DNA from 4 places in the Paenibacillus sp. FSL R7-0297 genome. Region 1 is predicted to be linked to each of the others. Evidence: predicted binding sites of a transcription regulator. Region 1 holds the regulator's gene; each other region holds the start of a gene.
What was found. Region 1 encodes Rex, which represses fermentation and respiration genes when NADH is low (regulators of the CRP and FNR family bind a similar motif). Its sites were predicted from a motif close to TTGTGAAATATTTCACAA; they were not measured.

Region 1 (7,903 bases):
CTGCGCTATGCCTCCCCTTACCGGGAGAAACGGTTTGTCAAAACCTATGCCGATGTCGGCAGTCTGATCCGTGAAGGCATCAGCAGCTATGTACGGGAAGTGAAAGACCGCTCCTTCCCGGCAGAGGAACATGTGTTTAATGCGGATGAAACGGTACTGGAATCCCTATACGGCGGTACCGGCAAAGGAGCGAAATAAGATGAGAGTAGTCAGAACGATTGCACAGATGCGTGAAGCGCTGGAATATATGCGTCAAGGCGGCCATGGGCCGGTCGGTTTTGTACCTACCATGGGTTATCTGCATGAAGGCCATGCCAGCCTGCTGCGCGCAGCAGGTGAGAAGAGCGGCACAGTGGTGATGAGTATATTTGTCAATCCGCTGCAGTTTGGCCCTAATGAGGATTTCGCTTCCTATCCCCGCGATGAGCAGCGTGATCTGGCGCTTGCTGAACGCGAGGGTGCGGATATTGTATTTATACCTAGTGTCGAGGAAATGTATCCCCAGCCGATCCGCACGGGAGTATCGGTATCTTCACTTACTACACAGCTCTGCGGAGCTTCGCGTCCGGGACATTTTGACGGAGTGACTACGGTGGTCAGCAAGCTGTTCAATATTGTTCAGCCGGATTATGCCTTCTTCGGGTTGAAGGATGCCCAGCAGGTAGCTGTTCTCCGCCGGATGGTAGCGGACCTGAATATGAATGTTGAAATTATCGCCTGCCCGATCGTGCGGGAAGAAGACGGACTGGCTCTCAGTTCACGCAATGTATATCTGAGCGCTGAAGAACGCAGACAGGCACTGGTGTTGTCCCGTTCCCTGCGCGAAGTCCGCCAGGCATTGGAAGACGGCAAGCTGAGAACAGTGAATGAGGCGCGGGAGATGCTGGTTTCGGTTATTGCTGAATCCCCGCTTGCGGTCATCGATTACGCGGAAATCCTGACTTTCCCGGATCTGGAGAGCCTGGAAGGCGGCAGTAAGCTGAGTGCTGCCGGCGGAGAGGTGATTATGGCACTTGCTGTGAAATTTGGCAGAACCCGCCTGATCGACAATAATGTATTTATTCCCAAGGAGGCTCACGCTCTTGTTTAGACATATGATGAAATCCAAAATTCACCGTGCTACCGTCACCGAAGCCAATTTGAATTATGTCGGCAGCATTACCATAGATGAGAATCTGATGGAAGCCGCGGATTTGCTGGAGAACGAGAAAGTGCAGATCGTGGATAACAACAATGGTTCCCGGCTGGAAACCTATGTAATCCCGGGCCCGCGCGGCAGCGGCGTTATTTGTCTGAACGGTGCAGCCGCTCGCCTCGTGCAGCCGGGGGATACCGTTATCATCATTTCCTACGCGATGCTGTCATCCGAAGAATTGGCGGACCATAAGCCGACTGTTGTATTTGTAGATGCCGACAATCAGCCGGTGAAGCTGGCGGATCATGAGATTCACGCGACGATTGCCTAAATCCCGCTGTTTGAGCCATGTAATCAATGGCAGGGATGAAGACACCCAGACTTGTGAAAAATGAAGTCAGGCAAGCTTAAGCTGACTTCATTATCAGTAAGGGTGGGATGTCCGGTGTTTCAACATTTATTTGCTGAGATGAACAAGATGCTGCAGGAGATCAGTGCTGACTATCCTACTGCGGAGGGTGCCCGCCGCAACGACCTTTTATCCAAATATAATATGCTCCACAGGATCAGCGATGATGTAATGGATGAATGGCTGGCCTTTGCTGAGAAGCTTAGCCAGTTCCGCGATCAGGCAGATTTTCAGCCACAGCCGGAGCAGGAAATCCCTGAGGAGGAAGCGCCAGAGCTTGCTATGGATGCTTTTGTCAGGGGTCAGGGGTATTATAAGCTGCTTATGTACCGCAAATGTATTGAGCAGTTCAAGGAAGTCACTGCACGGCATCCGGACAGTCTGGCTGCCCGGCTGTATCTGGCCATGGCTTATCTGCAGGAGGGTGAAGGGGAGACGGCATGGGGGCATCTGAATCATATGCTCGGCCTCATCCGTGAAGCGAAGCTGAAGGCGATGATTTATAATGCGCTTGGCTGCATCAGAGCTTCTCAGGAACGTTTTAATGAAGCTAGTGAGCTGTTCAGTCTTTCTCTGCTGCATGATCCCGCTCTTCCTGAGCCGAACGTTAACCTGGAGGTTTGCCGCAAGCGGGGCGGGAAGCTTCAGTTCGGACAACAGCTGGTCTCGCTTTTATAATTAATATTCATCCATTCAAGCGATGTGGCCCTGCTTCACCAGGGTGTGCATCGCCTTTTTTCGTAACTTCTGTTATGCTGATAAAGAGTCTCAAGTGAAAGGGAATAGAACTTATAATGAAATTTGCCGTGCTTGATTTTGAAACTACGGGAACCCAATCTGTTGGAGAGATCATCCAGGTTGGCCTTGCCATTATAGAGGAAGACAGGTCCATCTCCCGGGTGTATGGTTCCTATGTCAAGCCCGGAGCACCCATTCCTCCTTTTATTACGGGCTTGACCGGAATTACAGACAGTGATGTGCAGGATGCGCCGGAACTTGATGAGATGATGATGGAACTGGTGCCGCTGCTCGATGATGTTGTGCTGGTTGGACATAATGTGGCGTTTGATTTTCATTTCTTGCAGAATGCGCTGGACCGCTGTGGTTATTTGCCGTTTCAGGGCCGGATTCTGGATACGATCGATTTTCTCAAAATATGCTTTCCCTCGCTGACTACCTATCAGCTTGGGTCCGTGAGCAGCCATTTCGGCCTTACGCATGAGCGTCCCCATCAGGCGGACAGTGATGCCCTCGCGACTGCGCTTGTGCTGCTGAAATGTCTGGAGGAGCTGGACAGCCTGCCTCTCCTGACCATCCAGCGGCTTAATGAGCTATTCGCCGATGAAGATAGTGACCTGGCCTGGTATTTCGACGGTCTGCTGCGTGAGCGCGAAATGGAGACCTTCCAGCCGGAAGGGGAGCTGACCTTCTACCGCCAGCTGGCCCTTGCTGTAGGCGACTGGGCAGAGCTGGCTCCTCCCCGGGAGGAAGGATCTGACAACCCTCTGCAGAATATTACCTTCAGGGAGTATATGGAAGAGGTAACCAAGCGCCTGAAGGATACCTTGCCGCAGTATGAGAGCCGTGAAGCCCAGGAACTGATGATCCAGGAGGTCATGACGGCGCTTGATCAGGATAAGCATCTGCTGATTGAAGCAGGAACCGGCACCGGCAAATCGCTGGGCTATCTCCTTCCAGCCATATATCACAGTGTGCGCAGTAATCAGAAGGTCATGGTCAGCACGCATACGATCAATCTTCAGGATCAGCTGCGTGAGCGCGACATCCCTCTTTTGACGAGTGTTGTGCCCTTCCCGTTCAAGGCAGCGATCTTTAAGGGGAGAGGTCACTATCTGTGTCTCCGCAAGTTTGAACATAGAATGAATAAAAGGGACTTCACAAGTCCCAGGGAAGAAGCGCTTACGGCCGCCCAGATGATGGTCTGGCTGACCCAGACGGAGACTGGCGATGATGAAGAGCTGAACTTAAGCGGACGCGGCGGTGATTTCTGGGAGACCGTAGCCAGTGATACCGACTCTTGTCTGGGACGCTCATGCCCATGGTTCCGGAAATGTTATTATCACCGGGCCAAGCATGAAGCCGGTATTTCCGATGTGGTGGTGACCAACCACTCCAAGTTATTCGCAGATGTTAAGGCCGGGCATCAGCTGCTTCCGGCTTACGAGCATCTCGTAATTGATGAGGCTCATCATCTGGAGGACATTGCCGGCAAACATCTCGGAATGCAGATGAAATATTTTACCGTGGCGCATACGCTCACCCGTCTGTACAAGGACAGCCGGAGCGGACAGCTGCCGGCCTTGCGCCAGACCCTGCAATCGTCCGGCAGTGAGCAGGCTTCGGAATGGAGCGGCGTTATCGACCGGATCTATCCGGATCTGCTTACTGTCAAGGAGTCCTGGGATACGCTCAGCGACAAGCTCTTCGGCTTGCTGCCTGAACGCAGCGATGCCGGAGCCGGTGAAGCCGGCCAACTGGTCGTACGCCTGCAGCCGGGCAAGAAGCCCAAAGAGTGGGAGGAGCTGGCCGCTCTGGAGAATACACTCCATCTCAGCTTGAGCGATATCATCCGCAAGGGTGATAAAATGCTCAGTGAGATGCGTGATACGGACAGTCAGTCCTCTTCGGACAGTCTTGTGACGGATATCGGCGGGTTGTTCAAGGACCTGGCCTCCATCCGGGAGCAGATCCGTTTCTTTATGGGACTGAATGACGAGAATATCGTGTACTGGCTGGAGGGGAGCGGCAATTACCGCGGCAAGTCGCTGCAGATGTATGCCGTTCCGGTGGATGTGAGCACTCAGCTCAGGGAACTGTTCTTCGATAAGAAGAAGAGTATCATCCTGACATCGGCTACCTTGTCTGTGGATAAGTCATTCCAGTTCATGATCGATAATCTCGGTCTTGGTGAGGCTGCAGAGCAGGGACGTCTACAGACAGCTCTGCTTCCGTCACCGTTCAAATACCGTGAGCAGGCACTGCTTGTCATTCCACGTGACTTCCCTAGTGTCAAGGGAAGCATTGGGGATGCCCGCTTTGTGGACACACTGGTTCATTCTCTGGCAGAAACTGCTGTGGCTACCCGCGGGCGGATGCTGGTGCTGTTCACCTCCTACAAGATGCTGCGCCAGGTCTATGATCCGCTCAAAGAAGCCCTGACTTCGCAGGATATCGCTGTGCTTGGACAAGGCGTAGAAGGCGGTAGCCGGAGCAAGCTGATCCGTCGGTTCCAGGACAGCTCGGCGTCAGTCTTACTGGGGACGAGCAGCTTCTGGGAAGGTGTAGACATTCCCGGGGATGCTTTGACCTGTCTGGCTATTGTCAGACTGCCGTTCCAGCCGCCCAATCATCCGCTGGCTGAAGCGAAGTCTGAGCTGCTTCAGGCACAGAAGAAGAATCCGTTCATGAAGCTGTCCGTCCCGCAGGCCGTAATCCGCTTCAAGCAAGGCTTCGGGCGGTTGGTACGCACCGCGCAGGACCGCGGAATCGTTATTGTATATGATACCAGGGTAATCGAATCTTATTATGGGAAGTATTTCCTGTATTCGCTGCCCGGACCCAAGATGGAGCATATGCTGACGGATCAGATCGTTCCGCGGATTGCAGAATGGCTTGAAGATGGCGGGGTTTAATAATCCGTCGGCGGCTGATATTATGTATAAGTAATTATTGTTCTGAAGTCCCGCGCTCCACGGCTCCTGCCTAAACGGGCAGGCCTGGAGCACGGTTCCTATAATCGGCTTAACAGCAGTGAAGCTTGATCAAGCAGCATATGCTTTCAAAACAAGCGTATGCTTACGAAGCAAGTTTTGCGAAGTCATTCAAGAAGTATATGCTATCAAAACTTTTAGGAGGAGAAAACATGAAATCGGATAAAATATCGGAGGCCGTCGTTCGCAGACTCCCAGTGTACCTGCGTTTCCTGAACGATCTCCAAAAACGTGAAATCTCAACAGTTTCTTCTCAGGAGCTGGGACAGAAGCTTGATCTCAACCCCGCCCAGATCCGCAAGGACCTGGCTTATTTTGGTGATTTTGGCAGAAAGGGCATTGGTTATGATGTCTCTTATCTGATTGAGAAGATCCGGCATATTCTGAAGCTGGACCAGCAGATTAATGTAGCTCTGGTAGGTGCAGGTAATCTCGGCCACGCCTTGTCGAATTACAATGCCTACTTGAAGGATACGATGAAGATTACAGCTGTATTTGATGCTTATGAGCCTAAGGTAGGCCAGCAGATCAACTCGTTGACTGTCCAGCCGATGAGTGAGCTGGGGGATACCATCCGTGCACAGGGCATCCGCATTGGGATTATTACCGTTCCGGACAGTGAAGCACAGAACGTTGCTGACATTCTGGTGGATTCGGGTATTGAGGCGATCCTGAATTTTGCTCCTGTAATTCTTAAGACTCCATCCAATATCCGGATTCATGCCGCCGATTTCACTACGGATTTGCAGAGTCTGGCTTATTATTTGCATGACGGAAAGGACGAAGCTGAAGATGAGCAGCAATAAAACCATTATTAAAGACGGCCGTTTTCTGGTTCCTGGCAGCGATAAGCCGGTGCTGAGCGGTTATATGACCATCGAAAATGATCTGATTACTTACATAGGTGAAGCGAAGCCTGTAATTGAAGAGGATGCCGAGGTTATTGACGGTAGCCGGCTGCTGTTCATGCCGGGTCTCGTCAACACCCACGGCCATGCGGCGATGTCGCTGCTGCGCGGCTACGGCGATGATATGGTGCTGCAGGCTTGGCTGCAGGAAAAAATGTGGCCGATGGAAGAGAAATTCACCGGTGAAGATGTATACTGGGGCACCTCACTATCCGTTCTTGAGATGCTGAAGGGCGGCACTACGACCTTCCTCGATATGTATGATCATATGGACCGGGTTGCTGAGGTTACGGAGCAGTCAGGCATCCGTGCAGTACTTATGCGCGGTGTTATTGGCCTGTGTCCGGAAGAGGTGCAGAACCACAAGCTGGCGGAGGCGATTGCTTTTGCCCGGAACTGGCATGGCAAGGCTGACGGCAGAATTACTGCAATGCTCTCGCCCCATGCGCCTTACACCTGTCCTCCGCAGTTTTTCATGAAGTTTGTTCAGGCGGCACATGATCTTGATCTGCCGATGCACACGCATATGTCCGAAACGCGCCATGAAGTGGAGCAGAATGTGGCCGATTACGGCCTGCGACCGGTCGCGCATCTGGAGAAGCTGGGAATGTTCACCCGGCCGTCCCTGATCGCCCACGGTGTTCATCTGAACGATGAAGAGATTGAGATTCTGGCCCGCCATAATGTTGGCGTATCTCATAATCCCGGCAGCAACCTTAAGCTGGCCAGCGGAGTAGCCCGTGTTCCTGAGCTGCTTAGAGCAGGAGTTAAGGTCTCCCTGGGTACGGACGGCGCGGCAAGCAACAACAATCTGGATATGTTTGAGGAAATGCGGCTGGCCGCGCTGATTCATAAAGGCGTAAGCGGTGATCCAACGGCAGTACCTGCTCCTGAGGCGCTGCTCATGGCGACAGAATATGGTGCACATTCGATTTTCCTGAACCAGGTAGGCCGGCTTGCAGCAGGGATGAAGGCTGACTTCATTGCGATTGATATTGATCAGCCGCATTTGCTGCCGCATACCGACCTCTTGTCCCATGCCGTGTATTCGGCTAGTGCCAAGGATGTGGAACATGTCTGGGTCAACGGTAAACAGATTGTGAAGCACGGACAATGTCTGACACTAGATGAAGAGGCTATCCGCCGCAAAGCGCAGGAAACGTTCGAAGGACTGCTGAAACGGTAATTTAGGTTATTTGGAAAGGAAGCTGCATGTTGAAGAAGAGGAGAAAATGGCTTCCGCTGGGGATTTCCCTGGTTCTGCTCCTTCTGTTCGGACTAAGCCAGTTTTATGCCTACATTATGAAGGATCAGTGGAACGAGCGGAGTGAAGCCAAAGAGATTGCCAGAGCACGGGCTGGCTTAACTGAGGTATCCAAAGCACAGAAATCCGTCTGGGATGAAAATGCGATTTACTGGGTGCTTACCGGAAAAAATGATGCTGGAACCGAGCTGATGGTTTGGGTCCGCTTTACCAAGGAAGGCCAGCCAGCCGGAGGCGAAAATGATTTATATGCGGAGGAGCTCAGCAAAGGGACTTCGGAGGCGCAGATCCGTGATAGTATAGCTGCCCAGCTTCCGGGTATTACGATTAAACGGCTGCTGCCGGGAGTGTATAACGGAGAATATGCCTGGCAGCTGTTCTACAAAAAGGACGGCAGGTTCTATTACAGCTTCTATCGCTTCACAGACGGCAGTGCCATCGGTGAAGGGTATAGCC
Region 2 (7,903 bases), 2.3 Mb from region 1:
GTGGCCTTTTCTCCGGCAGCCAAACGCAGTCTGGCTGTGATTGACAGGCTGGGCCTGCACCAGCTTCAGGTCTGTATGGCCAAAACGCCATATTCCTTCTCTGATCAGCCGAGGCTGCTTGGTGCACCGGAAGGCTTCACCATGGGTGTCCGGGATATTACGCTGTCCCTTGGCGCAGGTTTTGCTGTAGTCATCACAGGGAACATTGTCACAATGCCGGGACTTCCCGCCAAACCAGCCGCAGAAGGGTTGCAGGTTGATGAAGATGGTGTGATTTCCGGTTTAGAATAAAAGGTTTTTTGGCCGCAGGCAGGCGGCAGCCATCCATCCATTAGATAGAGCCTCACTTGGTCCGCAGAAGGTTGCGGTGAAGTGGGGCTTTTTTTGCTACACAGATTTAAATGTCTACAGTTCCGCACCCTAACTCTGCTTCCTGCTGCTTCCTGCTGCTTCCTGCTGCTGACAGACATAATGTCCTACTGGCGGGGGAAACTAATGCAAGGCGAAAAGAAAACCCGTGCAGATAATTAAAAATTGAAATTGTGAACAATGTGAGAAAATTCACAAAAGTACTTGTAATGTGATAAATATCACAATATAATCAGTATATAAAGTGAAATTAATCACAACAACAGAGAAACAGGCTTGTAAATTGGAGGAGGAAGAAATCATGAAAGTAGCAGTCATTGGATGCACACACGCCGGAACCGCCGCCATTGTTAATACCGCACAGCTGTACCCGGATGCCCAGATTACGGTTTATGAGCGCAACGATAACATATCGTTCTTGTCTTGCGGCATTGCGCTTTACGTAGGGGGAGTCGTCAAGGACCCGCAGGGATTGTTCTATTCTTCCCCGGAACAGCTTGCAGCACTGGGTGTGCAAACGAAGATGCGCCATGAAGTGACGAATGTGGATACCGCCCGCAAAACCTTGAAGGCCCGCAACCTCGCTACAGGCGAAGAATTTGAAGATACGTACGACAAGCTGATTATGACAACAGGCTCATGGCCGATTGTGCCTAAGCTGGAAGGTATAGAGCTGGAGGGGATTCTGCTCTCGAAGAATTATAATCACTCCAACACCATTATTGAACAAGCGCAGAAGGTGAAAAGAATTACAGTAGTCGGAGCCGGTTATATCGGCGTTGAGCTGGTTGAAGCTTTTCAGATGAACGGCAAGGAAGTTACCCTGATCGACGGGGAAGACCGCATTCTGAGCAAATATCTGGATGAGGAATTTACGGCTCCGATTCAACAATCTCTTGAAGAGCACGGCATCAAGCTTGCGCTTGGAGAGAAGGTTGCAGCATTCGCCGGAGAGAACGGCAAAGTGACTAAGGTCATTACAAGCAAGGGAGAGCATGAAACCGATCTGGTCATTCTCTGCATCGGCTTCCGTCCGAATACAGAGCTGCTCAAGGGTCAAGTTGATATGCTTCCGAACGGCGCGATTATGGTCAACGATTACATGCAGACCAGCCTGCCGGATGTATATGCCGCTGGTGACAGCTGTGCGATTCATTACAACCCGACCGGCAAACATGCTTATATTCCGCTCGCCACGAACGCTGTACGCATGGGGACCCTGGTAGCCCGCAATCTGGTCTCGAACACGATTCCTTATATGGGCACGCAGGGAACATCAGGCATCAAGATTTATGAAGACAATATTGCCGGTACAGGACTTACCGAGGATGCCGCCAAAGCCGAGGGTATGGATGCTGAAAGTGTAATGCTAATTGACAACTACCGTCCGGAGTTTATGCCGACATTCGAGCAGGTTCAGGTAAAAGTCGTATTTGAACGTGCGACCCGCCGCATTCTTGGGGCACAGATTATGTCCAAGATGGATCTGACGCAGTCGATCAATACCGTATCGGTTTGTATTCAGAATAAAATGACCGTGGACCAGCTGGCCTTCATTGATTTCTTCTTCCAGCCGCACTACAACAAGCCTTGGAACTTCCTGAACACTGCAGGACTTCAGGCACTGCCCAAGACAGTTGCCGTTAAAGAACCAGTACATGTCTAAACCCCCTGATATTGCGGGGCCCGTTAAGGGCTCCTTTTTTTTGTGTTTTTAACTATTAATTCCGGGTCCGAACGAGAAAAATATTCCGCCGCCTAAGCTTTTATGGTAAATTTGACATGTCAGTGAAAACTTTCACTTAGGTTTTCCGAGAGTGATTTTTATCACGTTAATGTGATTGTGATCACGTTACAATGGCATAAAGGAACAAATTTTAAGTAATTAGAAGGGGATAGGAATCATGGCTTATAACAAACCGCAGGGGATCGCCGAAGTAACGGTAGAGAACGGAGTCAAGAAAGCGCACAATCCGCTCAGCACTGTACTTATTCTCGGTTTCCTGGGAGGAGCGTTTATTGCGCTTGGATTTTTGCTGGATATTCGTGTCATTGCAGGTGCGCCTGCCGAGTGGGGGTCTATCGCTAACTTCATCGGAGCTGCAGTATTCCCGGTAGGGCTTATACTGGTGCTGCTTGCCGGAGGAGAGCTGCTGACAGGCAACATGATGGCGGTGCCGCTTGCTTTTATTGCGAAGAAGATTTCGTTCTGGGAAGTGATTAAGAACCTGGTGCTGATTACACTCAGCAACCTGGCAGGTGCCCTGTTCGTTGCTTATTTCTTCGGTCATGTCGTTGGCCTTACATCGGACGGGGTGTATCTGGAGAAGCTGGTGAGTATGGCTGAGCACAAGATTGATGCGACCTTCCTGCAGGCCTTTATTTCCGGGATCGGCTGTAACTGGCTCGTGGCGCTGGCAGTGTGGCTCTCCTATGGAGCAGATAATTTCAGCGGCAAAATCCTCGGTATCTGGTTCCCGACAATGGCGTTTGTTGCCATCGGCTTCCAGCACGTTGTAGCTAACATGTTCCTTATCCCTGCTGCCATCTTCGAAGGACATTTCACGTGGGCGCAGTATTTCGCCAACTTTGCCCCGGTATGGCTGGGCAATCTTACGGGCGGCGCGATCTTCGTCGCAGCGGCTTACTGGATGGCTTACCTGCGTAAGGAGCCGGTAGCTGTAACGGCTGTTGAAGGAATCTCCGCTGCAGGTGTGAAGAAACACGCTTAATTCATAATCCGCCGGTGATGACCGGCATGTTCAATAGTTTGGCCCAAGCACTTCCTGGCTTCTCGGCACCCTGTTTTATGGGAATCGCAGAGAGACAGGAAGTGTTTTTTGTGTAAATATAAGAATTTGTATGTTTCACACGATAACTTATCCTTCTATTTCTCGCTGAAACGGATACCGTCCTCTTAGGGACGGCGCAGCCGTTTCTACTTGTAACCCGGACTCTGCCTGGAATAACTTCAGGGCACAACAAAATTCGCCGTGCATATCCGACTCGGGGGAACGAAATCGGATTCACGGCGAATAAATAGGGAGTGTTTCATATGCACTATTACCCCGGCCTGCGGGGAACGAATCAGGTCATATCGACCTATTTTCTTTACGTGCAGAAGATGAGGTTATAGAATATAAACAGCACTTCAGTCGTGAAGTGATTAGGAATATCGCGACAGTGAATTCAGTGATTCTATGTGATAAAGCATTAACGCAGGAACTTGCCCTTCCTCCTGTTTTCAGATGATACTGGATGGATTAATGACACCTATGTTACAGGGGATGAAAGACAAGTTATGAGATTTTTGCAGGCCTATCCGAAGGAAGTCAAAGTATTCTTGATTGCCAGTCTCATTAATGCAACCGGCAGTGCGCTGATGTGGCCTCTGGTTACGATGTATGTATTTGATGAGCTGGGACGCAGTATGAAAGATGCGGGAATTGTTCTGCTGGTCCAATCCCTCGGGGGAATTGCCGGGCAATTGCTGGGCGGATCTTTGTATCACAAGGTAGGGGTAAACCGCCTGATTGTCGGAGCACTGGCTATGAACGCGCTGACCCTGTTTGCTCTTCCATGGGCAAGCGGCAGCTGGAGTATATTCATTATAGTTATGGGCCTGATGGGTTTGTTCAACTCCCTGTCTCTCCCGGCTATTCAGGCCTTTATCGGCTTTAGGTTCGCGGAGCAGCGCGGAGAGCTGTTCAATATCGTCTATGTCTCGAATAATATCGGGGTAGCACTGGGTACCGCACTTAGCGGATTCCTAGGCAATTATATGCTGAGCTTTGTGCTGAACGGCGTGACTTCGGCGGTGTTTGCCGGATTCTTCTTTGTCTATCTGCGCAGGGTGGGGGCAGCGCCACCGCCGTCTCACGAGAAAATACAGAAGAAACACCCGCAGGGGGAAGCATCAGGCTGGAAGCTGCTGGGGTATACGCGGATTTATCTTTACATGGCTATTGGCTCGATGTTTCTGCTGATCGGCAATTCGATCTGGAATACCGGAGTATCGCCGTTTATTATTTCAGAGGGCTGGTCGAAGCAGTTATACGGCTTCCTCTGGACGCTAAACGGCGTACTTATCTTTGCCGCGCAGCCGCTGGTCAGTCTGATCAAACGCTGGTTCGCAGGGACTTCTACTGCGCAGATGACAGCAAGCGCCGTATTCTATCTGGGCGGGTATGCGGTCATACTGTTCATGCCGAGCTACCCGGGCATGCTGCTGGCGATGGTGCTGGCTACACTGGGTGAGATGCTGATCTCACCGGCCATGCCATCCTTCATCTCGGAGCATGCCCAGCGCAGTGCGCCCTTCTATCTCGGGCTTAGCGGCGGTATCGGCGCGGTCGGCCGGGTTATCGGCCCGTATTTGATGGGGATTCAATTCGACAGAGGGGGCCTTGCGCCGACAGGCTGGCTGGCCTGCGGGATGGCGGTTCTGTCCGTGGGATTCTTCGCGGTCCATGCCTACGTTAACCGCGGGACTGTGAAGACCCGGAGCAATACTGCATAAACGGCTGCGCTGTAACTAATCCTTTTATTATCTGCTTAGCAAGGCAAGGGGTGTAAAGGTTATGCAACAACTAAACAGGGATTCGGCTTTCACTATCCGTCCCTCTGAAATCAGGGATGCCCGTGAGCTGATCATTCTCGATAATATGATCTGGACAGAGGAGACAACACCCGGTCCGCTGATGTGGCGCTCCCGGGAGGATTATCTGCTGCATGCACCGCCCGGATCCCAGCTTGTAGCCTTACAGGACGGGGAGCTATGCGGGTATGTCGGCTTCGGCTGTCCTAGCGGAATGGAGAGCAACCGCCATGTATGCGAGGTTAATATTGCCGTACATCCGCGTTTCCAGCGCCTGGGTGTAGGCAGCCGGCTGATCGCAGAGATCAAGCGCCATGCCGCAGAGAATGGAATCCGTAAGCTGCGCTTGCGTGTGCTCTCCTGCAATACACCGGCACTCTCGTTCTACCGCAAATGCGGATTTGAGGAGGAGGGACGGCTGCGGGAGGAGTTCTATCTGGGCGGAAGATATGTAGATGAGGTATTCATGAGCTGCATGCTGGACGAGGAGGAATGAAGATGGAAGTCGTCTCACTTAATGTAGGCAAGCCGAAGACCGTGGATTACCGCGGCAAACCGCTGGAAACGGGAATCTACAAGCTGCCGGTCACAGGTCCGCTGGAGCTTCATGCGGAAGGCTTCGACGGGGACGGGCAAGCGGATCTGGTAAACCACGGGGGCCCCGACAAGGCTGTCTGCGTCTATCCGGTTGAGCATTATGCCTACTGGGAAGAGCTGCTTGGCCGGAAGCTGGACTACTCCGCATTCGGTGAGAATATCACAGTGAGCGGACTTCTAGAGACCGAGGTATGCATCGGGGATGTCTTTGAGATTGGTACGGCACTGCTGCAGGTAAGCCAGCCGCGTTTCCCCTGCTTCAAGCTCTCGCAGAAGCATGGACCGGCGGATATGCCTGCTCGGGTGCTGTCCACCGGTTACAGCGGGTTCTATTTCCGCGTGCTGCGTGAAGGCAGGATTGCATCCGGTGACCGGATTATTAAGCGGGAGAGCGGAGCGGGGAGTTTCCCTGTGAAGCAGGTGCTGTACTCAATGGAGCACGGGCGCAAGGATAAGACCGGACTAGACGAGCTAGCCCGGCTGGACAGCCTCACAGCCGGCATCCGGGAGAAATTCCGGGGCTGGCTGGGTGCTGCGGATAGCGCGGAGAGCTAGTGGTGCGGGTGTAGCTGGTGGAGCAGGGAGTAGAGCTGAGCCACCAACCCTGCCCTGCAAGTAAACGAGTAGAAAAACGTATCGTAATTCGCCGACTTCTAGTAAATAACCGGAAACAAGTGGAAAAACAGCAACTATAATAGTTAGTTTCAGCCTTGTTAGACGAAAGGTTATCCAACTGCTGCCCTTATTGCCCATTAGCTGAAACGAAGCCGTCCCTGAACCGGACGGCACCGTTTCCCGCAGAGCGTGAAGCTACAATCTGCTGTCAGCCCAGCAGCTTCCATTCGCTGCGCAGCAGACCGTAGACTGCGTGGTTCACATAACCTGCGGGCAGCTTCTCCGCTTCGCGGATCACGCCTTCGAAGATGAATCCGAGCCGCTCGGGAATGGCCCTGCTTGCCGTGTTACCCGTGGCGCAGCGGATCTCTACACGGTTGAGCTCCAGCTCCAGCAGGGCATAATCCACGAATACCCGGCAGGCGCTGGTCATGTAGCCGTTGCCTTCATAACCTTCACCCAGCCAGTAGCCAATACCGACAGACCGGTTGTGCCAGTCAATCTCGTGATACCCGATGATCCCTGCTAATTCCTCCCGGACCCATAGTCCGGCCGTGAAGCCGCCATTGTCACTGCCCTGCTTCACGGCATTCTTGATGAAAGTAGTCAGGTGGGCCTGCTCGGCTACGCCGTCCACCCAAGGCAGCCACTGCCTGAGCCGGTGGCGTGAGCGCTCCACCAGGGCGTACATATGGCGGGCATGCTCTGGCATAAGCAGCTTCAGCTTCAGCTCTTCATCAATGACATAATTAAACATGCGGCTTCCCCCTCTGCAGCGTAAGGTATAGTCTTCTGCCCTAACGCTTTTTCCACTCCAGAGCGTAGATATCTTCCTCCAGCGCCTGCATGCGCTGTGAGGCCAGTGTCCGGCAGTCACTCAGTGCCCCGTTATAGACAGCCGGCCCAAGCTCGTTCAGGAAGAACTCCAGCAGATTATCTGCTGCAAGATGGCCAATCGTTTCCCCGCGTTCGGCTTCGAAGTATGCGCGGATATTCTCGGTGATCAATTCCCGCTGCTCTTTGGGCAGTTTGATCGGTTTCATGGGTACCCTCCTCTTCTCGGTAATCCTATATGATCCATGCTACTCTATCGCCGGGAGAGAAGTCAAAGATGCAGTTTCATCGCTGTTGGATCTTAAAGGCGGCTTAGTTTCACCGGGACAGATACGTTGTACATCAGGGACAGGAGTGCCGTTTCTGGTTAACTTTTATTGAACATTCCCTGTCTAACGGGTATATTAATAGGAAACATGTTTATACAAGGAAGTAGTAATAATACAGAACGAAAGGTTGATCATTGTGGAGAACCAGGGTACACCCTCCAATTTCATTAAGAACGTCATTACCGAAGATCTCCGCTCGGGCAAGGTTAAGGAAGTGGTCACCCGCTTTCCGCCGGAGCCGAACGGTTATTTACATATCGGACATGCCAAGGCGATCTGGATTAACTTTACACTGGCTGATGAATTCGGCGGCAAGACCCATCTGAGATTCGATGACACCAATCCGGTCAAAGAAGACACGGAGTATGTGAACTCCATTCAGGAAGATGTGAAGTGGCTCGGATACGAATGGGAAGAGCTGCGTTTCGCCTCGGATTATTTCGGTGAAATGTACGAGCGGGCCGAACTGCTGATCAAGAAGGGCAAAGCTTATGTCGATGATCTCACGGCAGAGCAGATCCGTGAATTCCGCGGAACGCTGACGGAGCCGGGACAGAACAGT
Region 3 (7,903 bases), 250 kb from region 1:
CGGTTTGAAGCGTTTCATTACTTCGTTGTAATCAAGATATTCGGAAGTAATAGCAGGATATTCAGGACCTACCTGGGCACCGGACTTCTCGTCTACACCACCATTGATCGCATACAGCAAGGCTTTTGCAAGGTTGGCGCGGGCGCCGAAGAACTGCATTTGTTTACCGATACGCATTGGGGATACACAGCAAGCAATCGCGTAGTCTTCACCCCAGTATGGACGCATTACATCATCGTTCTCATATTGGATAGCACTGGTTTCAATGGAAACCTTGGCACAATATTTTTTGAAGCCTTCAGGCAGCTTTTCAGACCACAGTACAGTCAGGTTTGGTTCTGGTGCAGGACCCAGATTGTACAGGGTATGCAGGAAGCGGAAGCTGTTCTTGGTTACGCGAGTTGTTCCGTCTTCAGCCATACCACCGATGGATTCAGTTACCCAAGTAGGGTCGCCAGAGAACAGATCGTTATAGTCAGGCGTACGCAGGAATTTCACGATACGCAGCTTCATTACGAAATGGTCAACGATTTCTTGCGCTTGTTCTTCAGTAAGAGTACCTTCTTCAAAATCGCGTTGTACATAGATATCAAGGAAAGAGGATACGCGTCCCAAGGACATTGCGGCACCGTTTTGCTCTTTAACTGCTGCAAGATAACCGAAGTATACCCATTGAGTAGCTTCTTTGAAGTTATTAGCAGGTTTGGAAATATCAAGACCATGAGCAGCAGCCATTTGCTTCAATTCGCCCAGAGCGCGCATTTGCTCGGACAGCTCTTCACGCAGACGAATTACATCTTCAGTCATGGAATCCACTTCAAGCTCGGTTAGTTGTTGCTTCTTGTCTTTAATCAGGAAATCGATACCGTACAGGGCAATACGGCGATAGTCGCCGATAATGCGTCCGCGGCCGTATGCATCAGGAAGACCTGTGATTACGCCGGATTTACGCACAGCTCTCATATCTGGTGTATATGCATCAAAAACGCCTTGGTTATGCGTTTTGCGGATGTTCGTGAACATGTCAACGATATTTTGCGGAAGTTCGAAGCCGTAAGCCTTAGTAGCATCGATCATCATTTTGATACCGCCGAACGGTTGAATGGAACGTCTGAAAGGGGCGTCAGTCTGAACGCCGACAATTTGTTCCTTGTCCTTGTCAATATAACCTGGGTTATGGGAAGTGATGGTGGAGACAGTATCGAGGGAAACATCCCATACGCCGCCTCTTTCTCTTTCTTCCTTACTCAGTTGGGAGATAATCTTCCACAATTCAGTAGTATTGCTGGTAGGACCTACAAGGAATTCTTCGTTTCCTTCATAAGGATTGATGTTCTTGGCAATAAAGTTATTAACGTCAACTTTCTTGGCCCATGTACCTTTAGTAAAACTTCTCCAACTCGACTTAACCTCTTGTACTTCTTTTTCAATCACCGACATGCTAAATCCCTCCATTTATATTTAGTATATTTGTAGAGATCGCGGGCTTGAAGGTTAATCCCGTGTCTCGTGATCCCATAGCTACTCGGTTGTTATAAAATTCACAATCGCGACTTCATAACTGGGATCGTTGTTTATATAAACATTTTAGTTTATTTTCTGAAAAAGGACTGTGACAAATATCACTCTTTCAGTGATATTTGTCACTTCCATCCAGTTCCATATTAACCTTTAACCTTATACTTTACCAGGCAATCTTAGATTAGTTGTCGAATTTTCCGTAGAATGCGTTGCGGTATACATCAGCAAGCTCAGATACCAGCGGCATTTTTGGATTGGCAGTTGTACATTGGTCTTCAAATGCACGGTCAGCCAGGTAATCTACACGGGATTCGAAGTCCTTAGGATCAAAACCAAGAGCCGAGAAGGATTCTTCGATGCCGAGTTTTTTGTTCATGTCGCGGATTGCATTGATCAGGCTGGTTACGCCTTCTTCAGTAGTGCGTGCTGGCAATCCCAGGATACGGGCGATTTCAGCATACCGTTCGTCAGCTACAAAGTGCGAATATTTAGGGAACGAAGCGAACTTCGTAGGTTTCTTAGCATTGTAACGGATAACGTGCGGCATCAGGATCGCATTAGTACGGCCATGCGCTGTGTGGTACTGGCCGCCCCATTTGTGCGCCAAGCTGTGATTGATACCCAGGAATGCATTTGCAAAGGCCATACCGGCAAGTGTAGATGCGTTGTGCATTTTTTCGCGGGCAAGCTTGTCGCCAGTCAGTGCGGATTTCTCCAGCCACTGGAACACCAGTTGAATCGCTTTGATTGCCAGACCATCTGAATAGTCACTAGCCATTACAGATACATAAGCTTCGATTGCATGTGTCAATACATCCATACCTGTATCGGCAACAGCAGTTCTAGGCAAGCTATATACAAACTCAGGATCGATAATCGCTACGTCTGGAGTCAGCTCATAATCGGCCAGCGGATACTTTGTATTATTACCCGTTGTCTTGTCTGTGATTACTGCGAACGATGTTACTTCGGAACCCGTACCGGAAGTTGTTGGAATTGCAACGAATTTCGCTTTGTTGCCGAGCTTAGGGAATTTGTATACCCGTTTGCGGATATCCATGAACTTCTGTTTCAGGCCGTTGAAGTCTGCATCCGGATGTTCGTAGAACAACCACATTCCTTTTGCTGCGTCCATTGGGGAACCGCCGCCGAGTGCGATGATGCAGTCAGGCTGGAATCTGTTCATCATGGCAGTACCTTTTTCTACAGTAGTTGTCGATGGATCCGGTTCAACTTCCGAGAACACTTCGATAGCTACAGGAGTCTGGCGTTGACGCAGATAGTGCTCAACTCTTTCTACATAACCCAGTTTAACCATCATAGGGTCGGTGATAATTGCTACACGAGTGATGTCAGGCATTTTGGCCAGATACTGTGTGGATCCCTTTTCGAAGTAAATCTTGTCAGGTACTTTAAACCATTGCATATTCACGGTACGACGGTTCACCCTTTTCACGTTGATCAGATTGATTGCAGTCACGTTTTGCGATACAGAGTTGCGTCCATAAGATCCGCAGCCCAGTGTCAGTGAAGGGATATTGGTGTTGTAAATATCGCCGATTGCGCCGTGTGTAGATGGCGAGTTGACGAGAATACGTCCGGTTTGCAGACGGTTGGAGAACTTCATGATTACTTCTTCGTTGTTGGAGTGGATGGCCGAGCTGTGGCCCATGCCGCCAAATTCAACGATTTCAGCTGCGCGTTCAATACCCTGGTCAGCATTCTTCACTTTGTAGCAAGCCAGAACCGGGCTCAGCTTCTCAGCAGACAGCGGATATTTAGTACCTACGCCTTCAAGCTCAGCTACCAGGATCTTCGTTCCGGCAGGAACCTGAATACCGCACATTTCAGCGATCTTCACAGCGGATTGGCCTACGATAGCAGGGTTAACCGCACATTTCTCTACGTTCATTGCGCCGCTTGTCAGCTTGCCAGCTTCTTCTTTGTTTACAAAGTAGCAGCCGTTCGCAATCATTTTTTTCTTCACTTGGTCAAAAATCGCTTCTTCAATAATAACCGCTTGCTCAGAAGCACAGATCATACCGTTATCAAAAGTCTTGGAAAGGATAAGGTCAGTTACTGCCTGATCAATGTCAGCACTCTTCTCAATGAAGGCAGGTACGTTACCAGGACCTACGCCGAGTGCCGGTTTGCCGCAGCTGTAAGCTGCTTTAACCATTGCCGATCCGCCGGTTGCCAGAATCAGTGCAACGTCAGGATTGTTCATCAGTGCATTTGTTTTGTCCATGGTCGGAAGCTCGATCCATTGGATGAAGTTCTCAGGAGCGCCGGCTTTTACGCCTGCATCATGTAGAATTTTGGCTGCTGCCGCACTACACTCTTGCGCTGACGGATGGAAACCGAATATAATAGGATTACGTGTCTTGGCGGAAATCAACGCTTTAAACATCGTGGTGGATGTTGGGTTGGTTACCGGTGTGATACCCATAATGATTCCGACTGGTTCAGCAATCTTCTGGAAGTTGTCATAAGCGTTATCCTCAATAACGCCTACTGTCTTGTCGTACTTAATTCCGTGCCAGATATATTCAGTTGAGAAGATATTCTTCGTAATTTTGTCTTCATAGACACCGCGGCCTGTTTCTTCAACAGCCAGCTTAGCCAAGTACATGTGCTTGTCGAGTCCGGCCAACGCCATTGCATGAACGATTGTGTTTGTCTGCTCTTGATCCAGCCCCATAAACTCTGCATGAGCTTTCTTTGCTTTATCCACCAAAGTCTGAATATATTCTTCAGCGGTGGTTTGTTTCACTTGGGCGGCGACTTCGTTTTTAACTGCCATCTCCCTCGTCCTCCTGTCAATTTTTAGGTTGTTTTTCTCTACACATTTATCTTATCATATTCTCTACGCATTGTATAGTGAAATCTTTCACAAAGTATAAAGTTTTTTTGATTTGTTTTCAAAGCGCTTTCATTCGATCATAATCAGGTTATTTTACCATTTTATGTGTTATAATTGCTCGAATTTTGTCTTTTCTGCTAACGGGGTACTGCCTAGATCATCTGTTTTAGCCGCATTCATCCTTGGAGGCCTTCTTATCGGCTCTAAATTTCTGAACAGGATCTCCTCTGTCATATGCTCCACTCGGCTCTGGACCCCCAAATTCCATTCCTGCATTTAGTTATAATATAAATAATATAGCAAAAAGACAGGAGACTAAGGCCCCCTGCCTTTAAGTAATATTGCTCAGTTCAATACTCCTGAACCGTTCATTTATGAAACCCGCTGCTACTCCACTTTAATAGTATCGAAGAATTTCTCCTGCACAGTTTTGGCTGCAGCGTCGAGCTGGGCCTTGGAATCTGTACCCTCTTTCGAGAATAGCTCCTGGATTACATTAGACATGGTGGCGTAGTAATCCTGAGTATTGTATTGCGCTTCAGGTTTACCATCAAGCAGCGCCATGATTTCAGGGCTATATTGATAGACGATGTCGTACTTGTCATAGACAGCTTTGGTCTTCTTGCCGAAGTCGGAATCGGCAGCATAGTAATCAAGGAGCGGCGGGATGTAGTATTTGCCGTCCGTTTTGCGCTGGCTGATAATCGCGTCAAGAGCTTCAAGACCTTTGTCAGAGAAGTAATCGAAAGTAATATAGCGGAAGGCCATTTCCTGCTCGTCTTTGCTGGCGTTCGGATTGATAACCAGATAGTCCCCGCCGAGTACGCCGGTATGCTTGCCGCCTTTTTCAGCAGCAGGCATCGGGTAAGTAAGTACATCTTCAGGTTTGAGTCCGCCCTGGTTGAGCGCCTGCTCGATAACACCGTCAGATCCGGCCATTACCATAGCAGTACGTCCCTGCTGGAACGCGCCTACAGCATCGCCCCAGCCAAGCGCCCAGTCCTGAGGAACAGCTTTTGCTTCCCATCTTAGCTTCTTATAGAAATCCAGCGCCTTCACACCGGCATCCGAATTGAATGTAGCTACAACCTTGCCGCCTTCAATCTTCTGGATTTCACCACCTGCTTCGAACAGGAAGTTGGTCCAGTTCCAGCCTGCTTCGTTGCCTTTACCCATTGGAGCAATACCGGAGATCCCTTTCTTGGTATCTGCTACGCCTTTGGCTGTATTCAGCATGTCATCCCAGGTCCAGTCCATTGGAGGGACAGCTACACCTTTTTCATCGAGCATCTTCTTATTGATCATCGTCGTGGTGACATAGCCCTTCTGCGTTACACCGTACACTTTGCCGTCAATAATGAACTGGTTCTGCAGTACAGGGTTGATCTGATCCTTGAATTCATAGTTATTCCACAGATCCGTAACATCAGCGACCCAGCCCTTCTCGACCAGGAATTTCGCTTCTGTTGCGTACGTATTGAAGAAGGTTGGCGCTTCGTTCGCAGCCATCTTCACACCGATTTCACTTACATTGTACTGCCAGTCATCCTTGACAATCTCCACATTCGGATAGACTTCCTGGAACCGTTTGATCTTGTCATCCTCCTGTGCTCTTACTTCGGTAAGGTCAGGAGTTGGATAGTGAATTTTGATCGTTACTTTTCTCTGGGTGATATCATCTACCGGTGCTTCTGTAGGAGCCGTGGTCTCTTCTGCTGCATTAGTAGCTGCTGGTGCTGGTGTCGCCTCTCCTCCATTTGCCGCCGGTTTGTTCCCGTTATTATTGCCGCCGCAAGCGGACAATAACGATCCCGTCACCAGGAGACATGCTAATACACTGGAAAATTTACGCATTGAAACTCCCCTTTTCAATTCATAATTAGCTTACAAATTCATCATAAAAGAGAAACTGTTTACAAACGAGGTGTATTTATATTCCTTTCATGTGCAGGTTTACGATCCATATCCTTCTGCAGCATAATTCTGATCACCCTTTAACAGCCGACAACGAGACACCGCGCATAATAAACTTCTGGAAGATCAGGAAAACCAGGATCGGCGGCAGCGAGACAATGAACAGAATGGCAAATTTGATATTCGTATTCAGTGCTTTTACATTAATAACGTATTTATAGATCGCTGTTGCGAGAGTGTACTTCTCCTCACTGTGCATGACAAGCGACGGCCAGAACCAGTCGTTCCAGGCTGTGGAGAAGATAAAGATCGCGAGTGTCGCAAAAATCGGAATGGACAGCGGAACAGCAATGGTAAAGAAGCTTCTCGGCTCCGAGGCCCCGTCAATCCGTGCGGCTTCAAGAATCTCAGGATGAATTCCGTCGAAGAAGTTCTTGAGCAGCAGGAAGAAGAAGGTATTCGCACCTGCCGGCAGCCAGAAAGCAGCATACTGGTTCAAGAGTCCGAGTTCCTTGAGATTGACAAAGTTCGGAATCATATAGCTCGTGGCCGGTATAAACAGCGTCATCAGGAAGAAGAAGTAGAAGGCCTTGCGGTAAGGCACATTCATCCGCGAGATGCTGAAGGAGGCCAGGCCCAGTACAACCAGGGTAGCTACCATGTTCCCGGCGAAAATGTACAGCGTGTTTCTTAGAAACATCGGCAGATTGATATAATCCAGCGCATCCTTAAGATTGCTGAAATGCCATTCCTGCGGGAAAAAATGCGGCGGGAATGAGTTAACCTCAACATTGGACTTAAGTCCGTTGAACATGGTCATCAATATAGGATATAGCATGCTAAAAATCATTAACAGAATGAAAAACACCATGATTCCATATACGATTTTATTGCCGGTCTTCTTAAGATCATGTTCGGAGAGAATCCCTCTGTCTGCGCTCTTCATCCTAGTTGTCCTCCTTGTTAAGCTTGAACTGTAAAATGCCCAAACCGCCCAGAACAACAAACATCAGCATTCCCAGCGCAGTCGCCGTACCATAATCCAGTCTTGTAAAAGCATATTTCACAATGAGCAGCGCATAGGTCAGCGTAGCATTGTTCGGTCCTCCGTCGAGCAGGGCCATCTGCGACTGGTACCCTTGAGAGGTAGCAATGATCTGCAGAATCAGCATGAGCAGAATCAGATTGCGCAGCGAAGGCAGTGTAATATGGCGGATGCGTGCCCAGACTCCGGCTCCGTCAATCTCGGCGGCCTCATACCAGTCCCTGGGAATACTGAGCACGGCAGCCAGATAGATGAGCATCCCCGAGCCGAATTGCTGCCAGGTCTCCATGAAGACAAGCGAGATCATCGACCACCTGGTATCGGTCAGGAAGGCGATCTGGTCCGCCCCCGTGCTGCCAATCAGGGCATTAATCGGTCCGACGGGATCATACAGCCATCTCCACAGTCCGTACAAGACAACCGCAGGCATGACATAAGGCAAATACGCTGCTACACGTACGAATCCGCCGAATTTTCTCAGCTCCGAAATCGCGATCGCAAACGCAATCGGAACCCAGAAACCGATTACAAGACACAGCAGCATGTAGTACAGGGTGTTC
Region 4 (7,903 bases), 3.0 Mb from region 1:
TATAACGATTCCGTATGGATGTTATCGTAATCCGAGACGATGTTCGTGTATCCGGTTCCATGATGGCATACCGATTGGTATTGTTCCAGATCTTTACCCACTGGCTGCCAGGAGCCGGACCAATAATCCCCGTTCTCCAGGTCTCTTACATAAATGTAGCGTCCCGGCTCGTCCTTAGAGTTGAAGTGGTAGCGGAGATGCCGTCCGTTGGCCCCGGACTTCACGAAGCTGTAGCCTCCGGCATTTCCTGAGATAATCGCGCCGTATTCCGGCGAGCCAAGATAGTTGGCCCAAGGGGCAGGTGTATTAGGCTTCGTGATGAGATACTCTTTGTTCTTTTCGTCAAAATGACCGTATTGCATAACCATTCCTCCTACAAAGTGGATGACAGGCAGGAGTGTAAACACGCGTTCACAAACGGTTGGAATTTCCCGCCCAATCTCATTATAAGACAGTTTCGGCCTACTAAGAAACCCTAATTTTTAGTGTAAAAAGCAAACAATATAATATTTTTATAGGTGTTTGTTATATTGGAACCGGGTAATCTCATGGATATGATTATGGGGAGCATTGATCAATAAGCATCTATAGATAAATGCAGTCCTTTCCCCCCAAGGAGATGGACTGCATTTTTAATTAGCAATTATTTGATTGCGGCGTCTACTTCCTTCTCAAAGGCCTCCAAATACTGATTGAAGATTCCGGTATCAAAATTCGCGGTGGTATCGTTGGCTTTGGGCGGATTCTGTTGAACCAGGCTGTATAGACGATCAGTTTCGGAGGAAAGCTTCGTCCAGACCTGTTTAAGAGAATCATACTTGGAATCAAGACCGGTGATATAGCTGTCGTATTCCTTTTTCTTATCCATGGTCTTGGCCAGCTGCTCAACGGTGAAATTGATATCCAGACTCTGTCCTGTACTGCCGGTCCCGCTATTAATATACGAATGGATGTCAACAAATCCCTCGTTCCACACGTCGGAGATTACGAAATTCCGGATCTCTCTTAACATTTCGCTAGGAGCAGGTACGGTTGATAACGAAGCTTCCGGGACTGGCTCTTTGAAGACCTTTCTTGCTTCGCCGAATGTTTCCTGGTCTGATGAATCTGTTGCCCAGATAATTTTCAGGTCACTGATAAGAACGATCAATTCGCTTTTGAGGTTAGAGGCTTTTTGGCCTTGGATTAACACGGCCTCAACTTTCATACCGCCTTCATCAGAATAATGTGTAGACTCGAGAACCTGGGGATTCTTAAGTTTCTGGTCATCAGGTGTTTCTACGGATTGAATCATTTGAAACAGCGGCTGGGCATCCGGATAGACGTTGTCTGTAATGAAGGTTTTTTTTGCTTCACTATCCGATCCGTTTAAGAAAATGTTAACGTAGTCAAGCGCCACAGCTTCTGTATCAGACAATTTTTTAGGTGCAGGTGTTGGCGCCTCGGTAGGAATTGAGGATGCCTGTGTTTCTGCCGGAGCAGCTGCTGTAGTCGCCGATGGCTCTGCCGTGTTTTTATTTGAGCTACAGCCCGTTAGTGCCATAAAAGCAATAATAAGTCCGATAACAAATTTTCTCTTCATTTTGTATTTCCCCCTGGTAATATATTTATTTCCAGTTCTATGTACGCGGTTTGACAGGCGGGGTTTCAGGTTTGAAATTTGAGCGCTATCATTCATCCTAATATGATATATTTAATATTGAAGTTTAGGCTCGACCCGACGAAGGAGTACTACATGACACAATTTGTCTATAAGCAAATTATTGATGACCTCAAAATGAAGATTTTTGCGGGACGGTTTGCTGATATGAGATTGCCGGATGAGCGTAGTCTCAGTGAAACGTATCAGGTTAGCCGCAGTACCATTAAGCGTGCGCTGACCAAGATGGAGAGCTACGGCATTATTTTCAAGAAACGCGGATCGGGAACCTTTATTAATCCGCTGTACATAAAAAACGATTCGATTTTTAATTACGAGGGCTCTAATCTGGGGGTCTCCGACAACTTTCAAATGCATGGCAAGAAGCCGGAGATCAAAGTACTGAACTTCGAGGTTATCCGGCCCACGGAAGAGCTTCAGCGTGATTTATTCTTGCAGCCTCATGATTTCGTATATAAGATTGTCCGCCTGCGCCTGTTTGATGAGGAGCCCTTTATGATTGAGACCGGATATATTCCGATTAAAATTGTACAGGATCTCGATATGGCGATTATCGAAGGATCGATCTTTCATTATCTGGAGGAGTCGCGCAATCTGGCGGTTACCAAATCCTTTTTATCTATTTTTGCCGAGCCTTCGCTGCCTAGTGATCAGGAATTGCTCCACTTGAAGGAGAATGAGCCTGTTGGAATCATGGAAGGGATCTTCTTCCTGGATAACGGGACGCCATTTGAATTCTCGCATATGCGCTTCCATTACCAGTATCTGAAATTCAACACGTTCGTGTCTGTTCATTAACGAAAAAAAGGCCGGGAATTTCCCGGTCTTTTTGGGGTCTGCATATAATTTAGCCTCGGTTTAGCGAGGGTTTACGGTTTGTTGGGAATGCTTGAACAGCTCTTTCAGGGCAGCCAGGCTGCTGACTTTACTTATCTCTTCTTTCTTGAGGGTTACTGACTCTGTCTCTGTGTTGGTTTCGTACTTCAGGTGAAGAGCGGTCATGTTAAGAGGCAGCTTAGGGATAAAAATAATCACCCTGGTGTAGGCCTCATAAATTTCAGCAAGAGCATCTTCCCTTTTCTCTGCTGTTATTGTGTGGGCGGACACATAGGCTTCAAAGCTGTTCAGATCATTCCCTGTAAACTTTATTGCGAAATTCCCGCTGAAGTCCGGATATTCTGTATCAAAAGTATAGGCCACCCGATCGGCAATCCCCCGTCCAGCCTGACTTACGATTTTCTGTTTAAGCTCCTCTTCACTCAAAAGCCGGAATCCTTTTTTCCAGTGCTCTCCTACTTTAAAATCAAAGCCCGGCAATTCAAGCCGCTGAATAGCTATGCCTGCATCTTCGGAGGAAACGCCCAAGTCATCTTCAAAGCGGAGAAAAAGTTGTTTTAGACGGTGGCTTTCTGCTTCACTGAAGAATGCTTTGGCTTTGGAGGCGATCTCGTCCAGATTCGCCCGGTTCACCGCTACGTAATTTTCATCAGATATCTCCCGGGACGAACGGGTTCCCCGATAAATAGACATAGGAATATCCTGCAGCTCAATGCCAAAATATTTCTTAACCAGAAGAGGATAATACTTCTTTTGAGCGGTTTCCTCATAATTGTTGCTGAGCTGTCTCCTAAGCGGAAGACCGCCATCCACATGGCCGTTGGTGCGGCTTACCGTAAATACCAAGCTGCGGTCATTCGCCGGCGATGCCTTAAACACCTGATACCCGTCCTCATTTAATCCTTCTTTAGACACGATAACAAATTCAGATTGATAGGTTGCATTTAAGGCCCGGACGATTCCTTTTTGATAAAGGTACCCGCTTTTGGCTAAAAATAAACCGAACCCTGTCCAAAGGCACAGGCCGATTGCGGCAAGAAGGATAAGTCCTGTAAGGGTCACTTTTACCGTAATACGGGATCGGGAGGGGGTGGATGAAGTTCTCACGAATATCTGTTCTCCTTCCTGATAGCAGCTGGGTGATATGCTTATGATTTAAACTTGTAAGTAATTCCCACAAAATGATACCGTATTTGGAATGGTGATGTCCAGAAGGGAGATGCTTTAGAAGTTTTTTCATCGAAAATTTGATTAGAATTTATTTACATAAATCATAAAATAAAGGTTATATATAAATTTATTGCTCCCGATTTCATACTATGTTCAAAATTTCACAATATTGGACCGTATCAATTGCTAAAAAGATTGAATTTATTAAAGTCAGGAGTATGATGTAACTGTAGAAGTGATACATTCAAAATACAAAGATAAAAATTAGGGAGTGGAAGAAATGGGATTATCAATCGCACAGGTGGATTATTCTTCTAAAACTTATTTGGCAAAGCTTGACGCCTACTGGCGCGCAACGAACTACATCTCCGTGGGTCAGCTCTATTTGAAGGATAACCCGTTGTTAAGAGAACCTTTGAAGGACGCAGACGTAAAAGTGAAGCCGATCGGACACTGGGGCACAATCCCTGGGCAGAACTTTATCTATGCGCATCTGAACCGCGTAATTACTAAATATGATTTGGATATGTTCTATATTGAAGGTCCGGGCCATGGCGGCCAGGTTATGGTATCGAACTCCTATCTGGACGGAAGCTACACCGAAATCTACCCGCAGATCACTCAGGATATCCCTGGACTGAAGAAATTGTTCAAACAGTTCTCCTTCCCGGGCGGAGTGGCTTCCCATGCTGCCCCAGAAACACCAGGATCGATTCATGAAGGCGGCGAGCTGGGTTACTCCTTGTCTCACAGTGTGGGCGCAGTTCTGGATAATCCGAACCTGATCTCGGCAGTTGTTGTAGGTGACGGCGAAGCAGAGACCGGACCTCTGGCGGCTTCCTGGTTCTCCAACCGGTTTATTAACCCGATTACAGATGGTGCGGTGCTGCCGATTCTGCATTTGAACGGCTTCAAGATCAGCAACCCGACCATTCTGTCCCGGATGTCCAGAGAAGAGTTAACGGCTTATTTTGCAGGAAGCGGCTGGGAACCGTTCTTCGTGGAAGGCGAGAATCCTGATCTGATGCATCCGGAAATGGCTAAGGTTCTGGACACCATTATTGAGAAGATCGAAGCGATTCAGAAGAATGCCCGCGAAAATAACGATACCACACGCCCGGCTTGGCCGATGCTGGTCTTCCGTACGCCTAAAGGCTGGACCGGTCCGAAAGCGTGGGACGGTGTGCCGAATGAAGGCTCCTTCCGGGCCCATCAGGTGCCGATTCCGGTAGATCAGAAGAACATGAAGCATGCGCCTGCATTGCTCGAATGGCTGAACAGCTACAGACCTGAAGAATTATTTGATGAGAATGGCCGTTTGAACGCTGATCTGGCTGAGATTCTGCCTACTGGTAACAGACGTATGGGGATGAACCCTGTAACGAACGCCGGTAACCTGATTAAAGATCTGCACAAGCCGAATTTCCGCAACTATGCACTGGATAATTCCGTACCGGGTCAAGTGATCGCGCAGGATATGGCTGTACTGGGCAAATACCTGAAGGAGGTTGTAACGCTCAACGAAGAGAACCGCAACTTCAGAATTTTCGGACCGGATGAAACGATGTCGAACCGTCTGGGACCTGTGTTTGAGGTAACGAAACGCCAGTGGATGGATTCCATCCAGGAACCGCAGGATGAATTCCTGGCTCCTTACGGCCGTGTCATTGATTCCCAATTATCCGAGCATCAGGCGGAAGGCTTCCTCGAAGGTTATGTATTGACCGGACGTCACGGATTCTTCGCCAGCTATGAAGCGTTCCTGCGAGTTGTTGATTCGATGATTACCCAGCACTTCAAATGGCTGCGCAAGGCTACAGATCAAACTTGGCGCGCAGATATCCCGTCCTTGAACGTCATTGCCACATCAACTGTGTTCCAGCAGGATCATAACGGTTATACTCACCAGGATCCGGGTCTGCTGGGTCATCTGGCTGACAAGAAGCCGGAATTTATCCGTGAGTATCTGCCGGCGGATGCCAACTCCTTGCTGGCTGTCTTCGACACCATCCTGAATGACCGTCAGAAGATCAACCTGATTGTATCGTCCAAGCACCCGCGTCCGCAGTGGTTCTCGGCAGATGAAGCTCAGGAACTGGTGGACAAAGGCCTCAAAATCATTGACTGGGCAAGCACCGACAAGGGCGGAGAGCCGGATGTGGTTATTGCTTCGTCGGGTACAGAACCTACTATGGAGAGCTTGGCTGCAATCTCGATTCTACATGAGAAGCTGCCTGAGCTGAAAATCCGCTATATCAACGTGGTAGATCTGCTGAAGCTGAGAAGCCAAAAGCTCGATCCGCGCGGCTTATCTGACGAGGAGTTTGATCAATTTTTCACAAAGGATAAACCGGTCATCTTTGCCTTCCACGGCTATGAAGGCCTGATCAAAGACCTGTTCTTCGACCGCCACAACCATAACCTGCATGTACATGGCTACCGCGAGAATGGCGACATCACTACACCGTTCGATATGCGCGTACTCAACCAGATGGACCGCTTCGACCTCACGAAGGAAGCTGTGCTGAGTTTGCCGGATGCCGGCAAATATCAGGCGATTGCTGATGAAATGGATGCCATGGTGAAGAAACATAACCAATACATCCGTGAAGAAGGCATCGATCTTCCAGAGGTTGAGAACTGGGTATGGAAGGCTTTGAATTAATTAACGTTCACACGTGTAAATTGAATTAAATAGTAAGTTCTCAAGAAGGGAGTGCTCCGGGTGGTCATGATAATGACTGCGGGGCACTCTTTTTGTGCTGGATAATATTATAACCAATGCATTTTGAGAGAAAATGATAGTGTTGATTATCCGACTTGAACAATATCGCCTTTATTCACGGGAATTCAGGATATCAGCTTTGTCCCTATTTCGATCATGGATTAAGTCTATTATCAGACACGGCAGATTATCCTTTAAGTATGCCAATAGATGTTGCTTTGCGAAGCGTCAAAGCCAAACCGTTCAGCAAAGATTTCTCCAAACAGGCCCGTGCACTTGATACAACCCTCCGGTTTAATCGCTACTCTGTACTGCAATTCATAGAGCAAAATGATAAGGAACTGGGCAGAGTGTCCAAGGTGCTCAGGTCACAAATGCTTAAGTATGAGTATTTGTTTGTCTGAGTGAAGCCGGGAGCGGGCCGATTGTCTTCGGCGGCTCCGGCTGTAACGCCTTTTTCCGCTGCGCAGCAGCGAGTGCAGGGACGCCATTACTGCCGTTCATCTCAACCATATGCTTCCAGTACCGCTTGGGCATCAGCGAGGAGCGCAGGCGGTCGTTTCGGCGCTCCTTGATTCCGATCGCGTGATAGAACCCTGTCCACAGGCGGCGATAAGCCTCTTCAGCTTCATCCGGCTCAGGCGGGGTCCAGCCGCTTAACGGAATGATGGCCTCCCGTCCGGGTTCATGAATCAGCGCTACTTCATGAGTCTGGTCGTAGATCATGAAGCTCTCGCCCTGGAACCGGTCGCAGAAATGCTCCTGAATGACCGGAAGGATATATCCCTGCGGTTCAATAACCGCAGCCATGACCGGACCGTATACAGAGAAACGGACAAACCCCAGATACAGATGACCTTCCCGCCGAAGCTGCTGAACCGCCTTCTGTAAGGCGTGTACCGTATCATCGGCCAGCATATTCATCACCTTGCGGCCATGCTTGAAGCCGAGATACAGAAAATTCAGCAGCAGCAGTTCCTTCCCCGGTGTGTTTGACCAGAACCCCAGACGGACCAGTTCCTCCGCTTCCGGTGAGATGCGGAGCGGAATGGACTTAAGGACTCTCTCCGCCTTCGCCTTGTCGGTTTCGATCCACTTCGATTCCAGCAGCAGGCCTTGCTCCGCACCTTCTGAATGAACAGCAAGCGGAATTTCCTTCCAGGTATAGCTCTCAAATACACAGCACAGCAACCCTTCAAAGCTGCCATCATAGGTATAAGCCAGAGCGGACGGCTTGAACATCAGGCTTCCGCTCCTTTCTTGAATTCCGCCCATCCTCCTGCAGCCGGCAAGGCCGCTGCGTAGTGGTCGTCGAACAAGGTCAGCTGCTCAACTTGGTGCGGCTGATAGGGGGCCAGCTGTTGGCCGGACATTAGTGAACGAAGCAGGGTATGTTCACTGACTTTCAGCCCTTCCAGCGGTTTGCCCTTGCAGGTGATGAAGAATTGGGCCCGCTTGAGCACGACGCCAAGCTTCTTCAGCGCTTGGAAATCCAGCGTTCCCGCCCGTCT

Region 2: a site for Rex is predicted at 2,156-2,173, ahead of MKZ24_RS06725 (formate/nitrite transporter family protein). Genes of this name have one in related genera too.
Region 3: a site for Rex is predicted at 4,400-4,417, ahead of adhE (bifunctional acetaldehyde-CoA/alcohol dehydrogenase). Genes of this name have one in related genera too.
Region 4: a site for Rex is predicted at 3,817-3,834, ahead of MKZ24_RS03475 (phosphoketolase family protein). Genes of this name have one in related genera too.

What each region holds. Positions count from the first base shown of each region.
Region 1 is NZ_JBBPAQ010000001.1:3,846,310-3,854,212, forward strand. Features, by position in the region: gene panB (3-methyl-2-oxobutanoate hydroxymethyltransferase) at 1-198, shown strand, start outside; gene panC (pantoate--beta-alanine ligase) at 200-1,090, shown strand; gene panD (aspartate 1-decarboxylase) at 1,083-1,466, shown strand; gene MKZ24_RS16890 (tetratricopeptide repeat protein) at 1,581-2,222, shown strand; gene dinG (ATP-dependent DNA helicase DinG) at 2,339-5,197, shown strand; gene MKZ24_RS16900 (redox-sensing transcriptional repressor Rex) at 5,428-6,081, shown strand; gene MKZ24_RS16905 (amidohydrolase) at 6,068-7,369, shown strand; gene MKZ24_RS16910 (cell wall elongation regulator TseB-like domain-containing protein) at 7,396-7,903, shown strand, end outside.
Region 2 is NZ_JBBPAQ010000001.1:1,540,884-1,548,786, forward strand. Features, by position in the region: gene MKZ24_RS06715 (formate--tetrahydrofolate ligase) at 1-291, shown strand, start outside; gene MKZ24_RS06720 (FAD-dependent oxidoreductase) at 671-2,035, shown strand; gene MKZ24_RS06725 (formate/nitrite transporter family protein) at 2,274-3,101, shown strand; gene MKZ24_RS06730 (MFS transporter) at 3,671-4,888, shown strand; gene MKZ24_RS06735 (GNAT family N-acetyltransferase) at 4,950-5,462, shown strand; gene MKZ24_RS06740 (MOSC domain-containing protein) at 5,459-6,118, shown strand; gene MKZ24_RS06745 (GNAT family N-acetyltransferase) at 6,387-6,935, opposite strand; gene MKZ24_RS06750 (DUF2164 domain-containing protein) at 6,976-7,221, opposite strand; gene MKZ24_RS06755 (glutamine--tRNA ligase/YqeY domain fusion protein) at 7,469-7,903, shown strand, end outside.
Region 3 is NZ_JBBPAQ010000001.1:3,591,550-3,599,452, reverse strand. Features, by position in the region: gene pflB (formate C-acetyltransferase) at 1-1,440, opposite strand, end outside; gene adhE (bifunctional acetaldehyde-CoA/alcohol dehydrogenase) at 1,703-4,324, opposite strand; gene MKZ24_RS15630 (ABC transporter substrate-binding protein) at 4,772-6,238, opposite strand; gene MKZ24_RS15625 (carbohydrate ABC transporter permease) at 6,372-7,244, opposite strand; gene MKZ24_RS15620 (carbohydrate ABC transporter permease) at 7,246-7,903, opposite strand, start outside.
Region 4 is NZ_JBBPAQ010000001.1:826,992-834,894, reverse strand. Features, by position in the region: gene MKZ24_RS03495 (GH36-type glycosyl hydrolase domain-containing protein) at 1-362, opposite strand, end outside; gene MKZ24_RS03490 (hypothetical protein) at 644-1,582, opposite strand; gene MKZ24_RS03485 (GntR family transcriptional regulator) at 1,736-2,458, shown strand; gene MKZ24_RS03480 (hypothetical protein) at 2,519-3,604, opposite strand; gene MKZ24_RS03475 (phosphoketolase family protein) at 3,948-6,332, shown strand; gene MKZ24_RS03470 (TIGR03915 family putative DNA repair protein) at 6,771-7,634, opposite strand; gene MKZ24_RS03465 (putative DNA modification/repair radical SAM protein) at 7,634-7,903, opposite strand, start outside.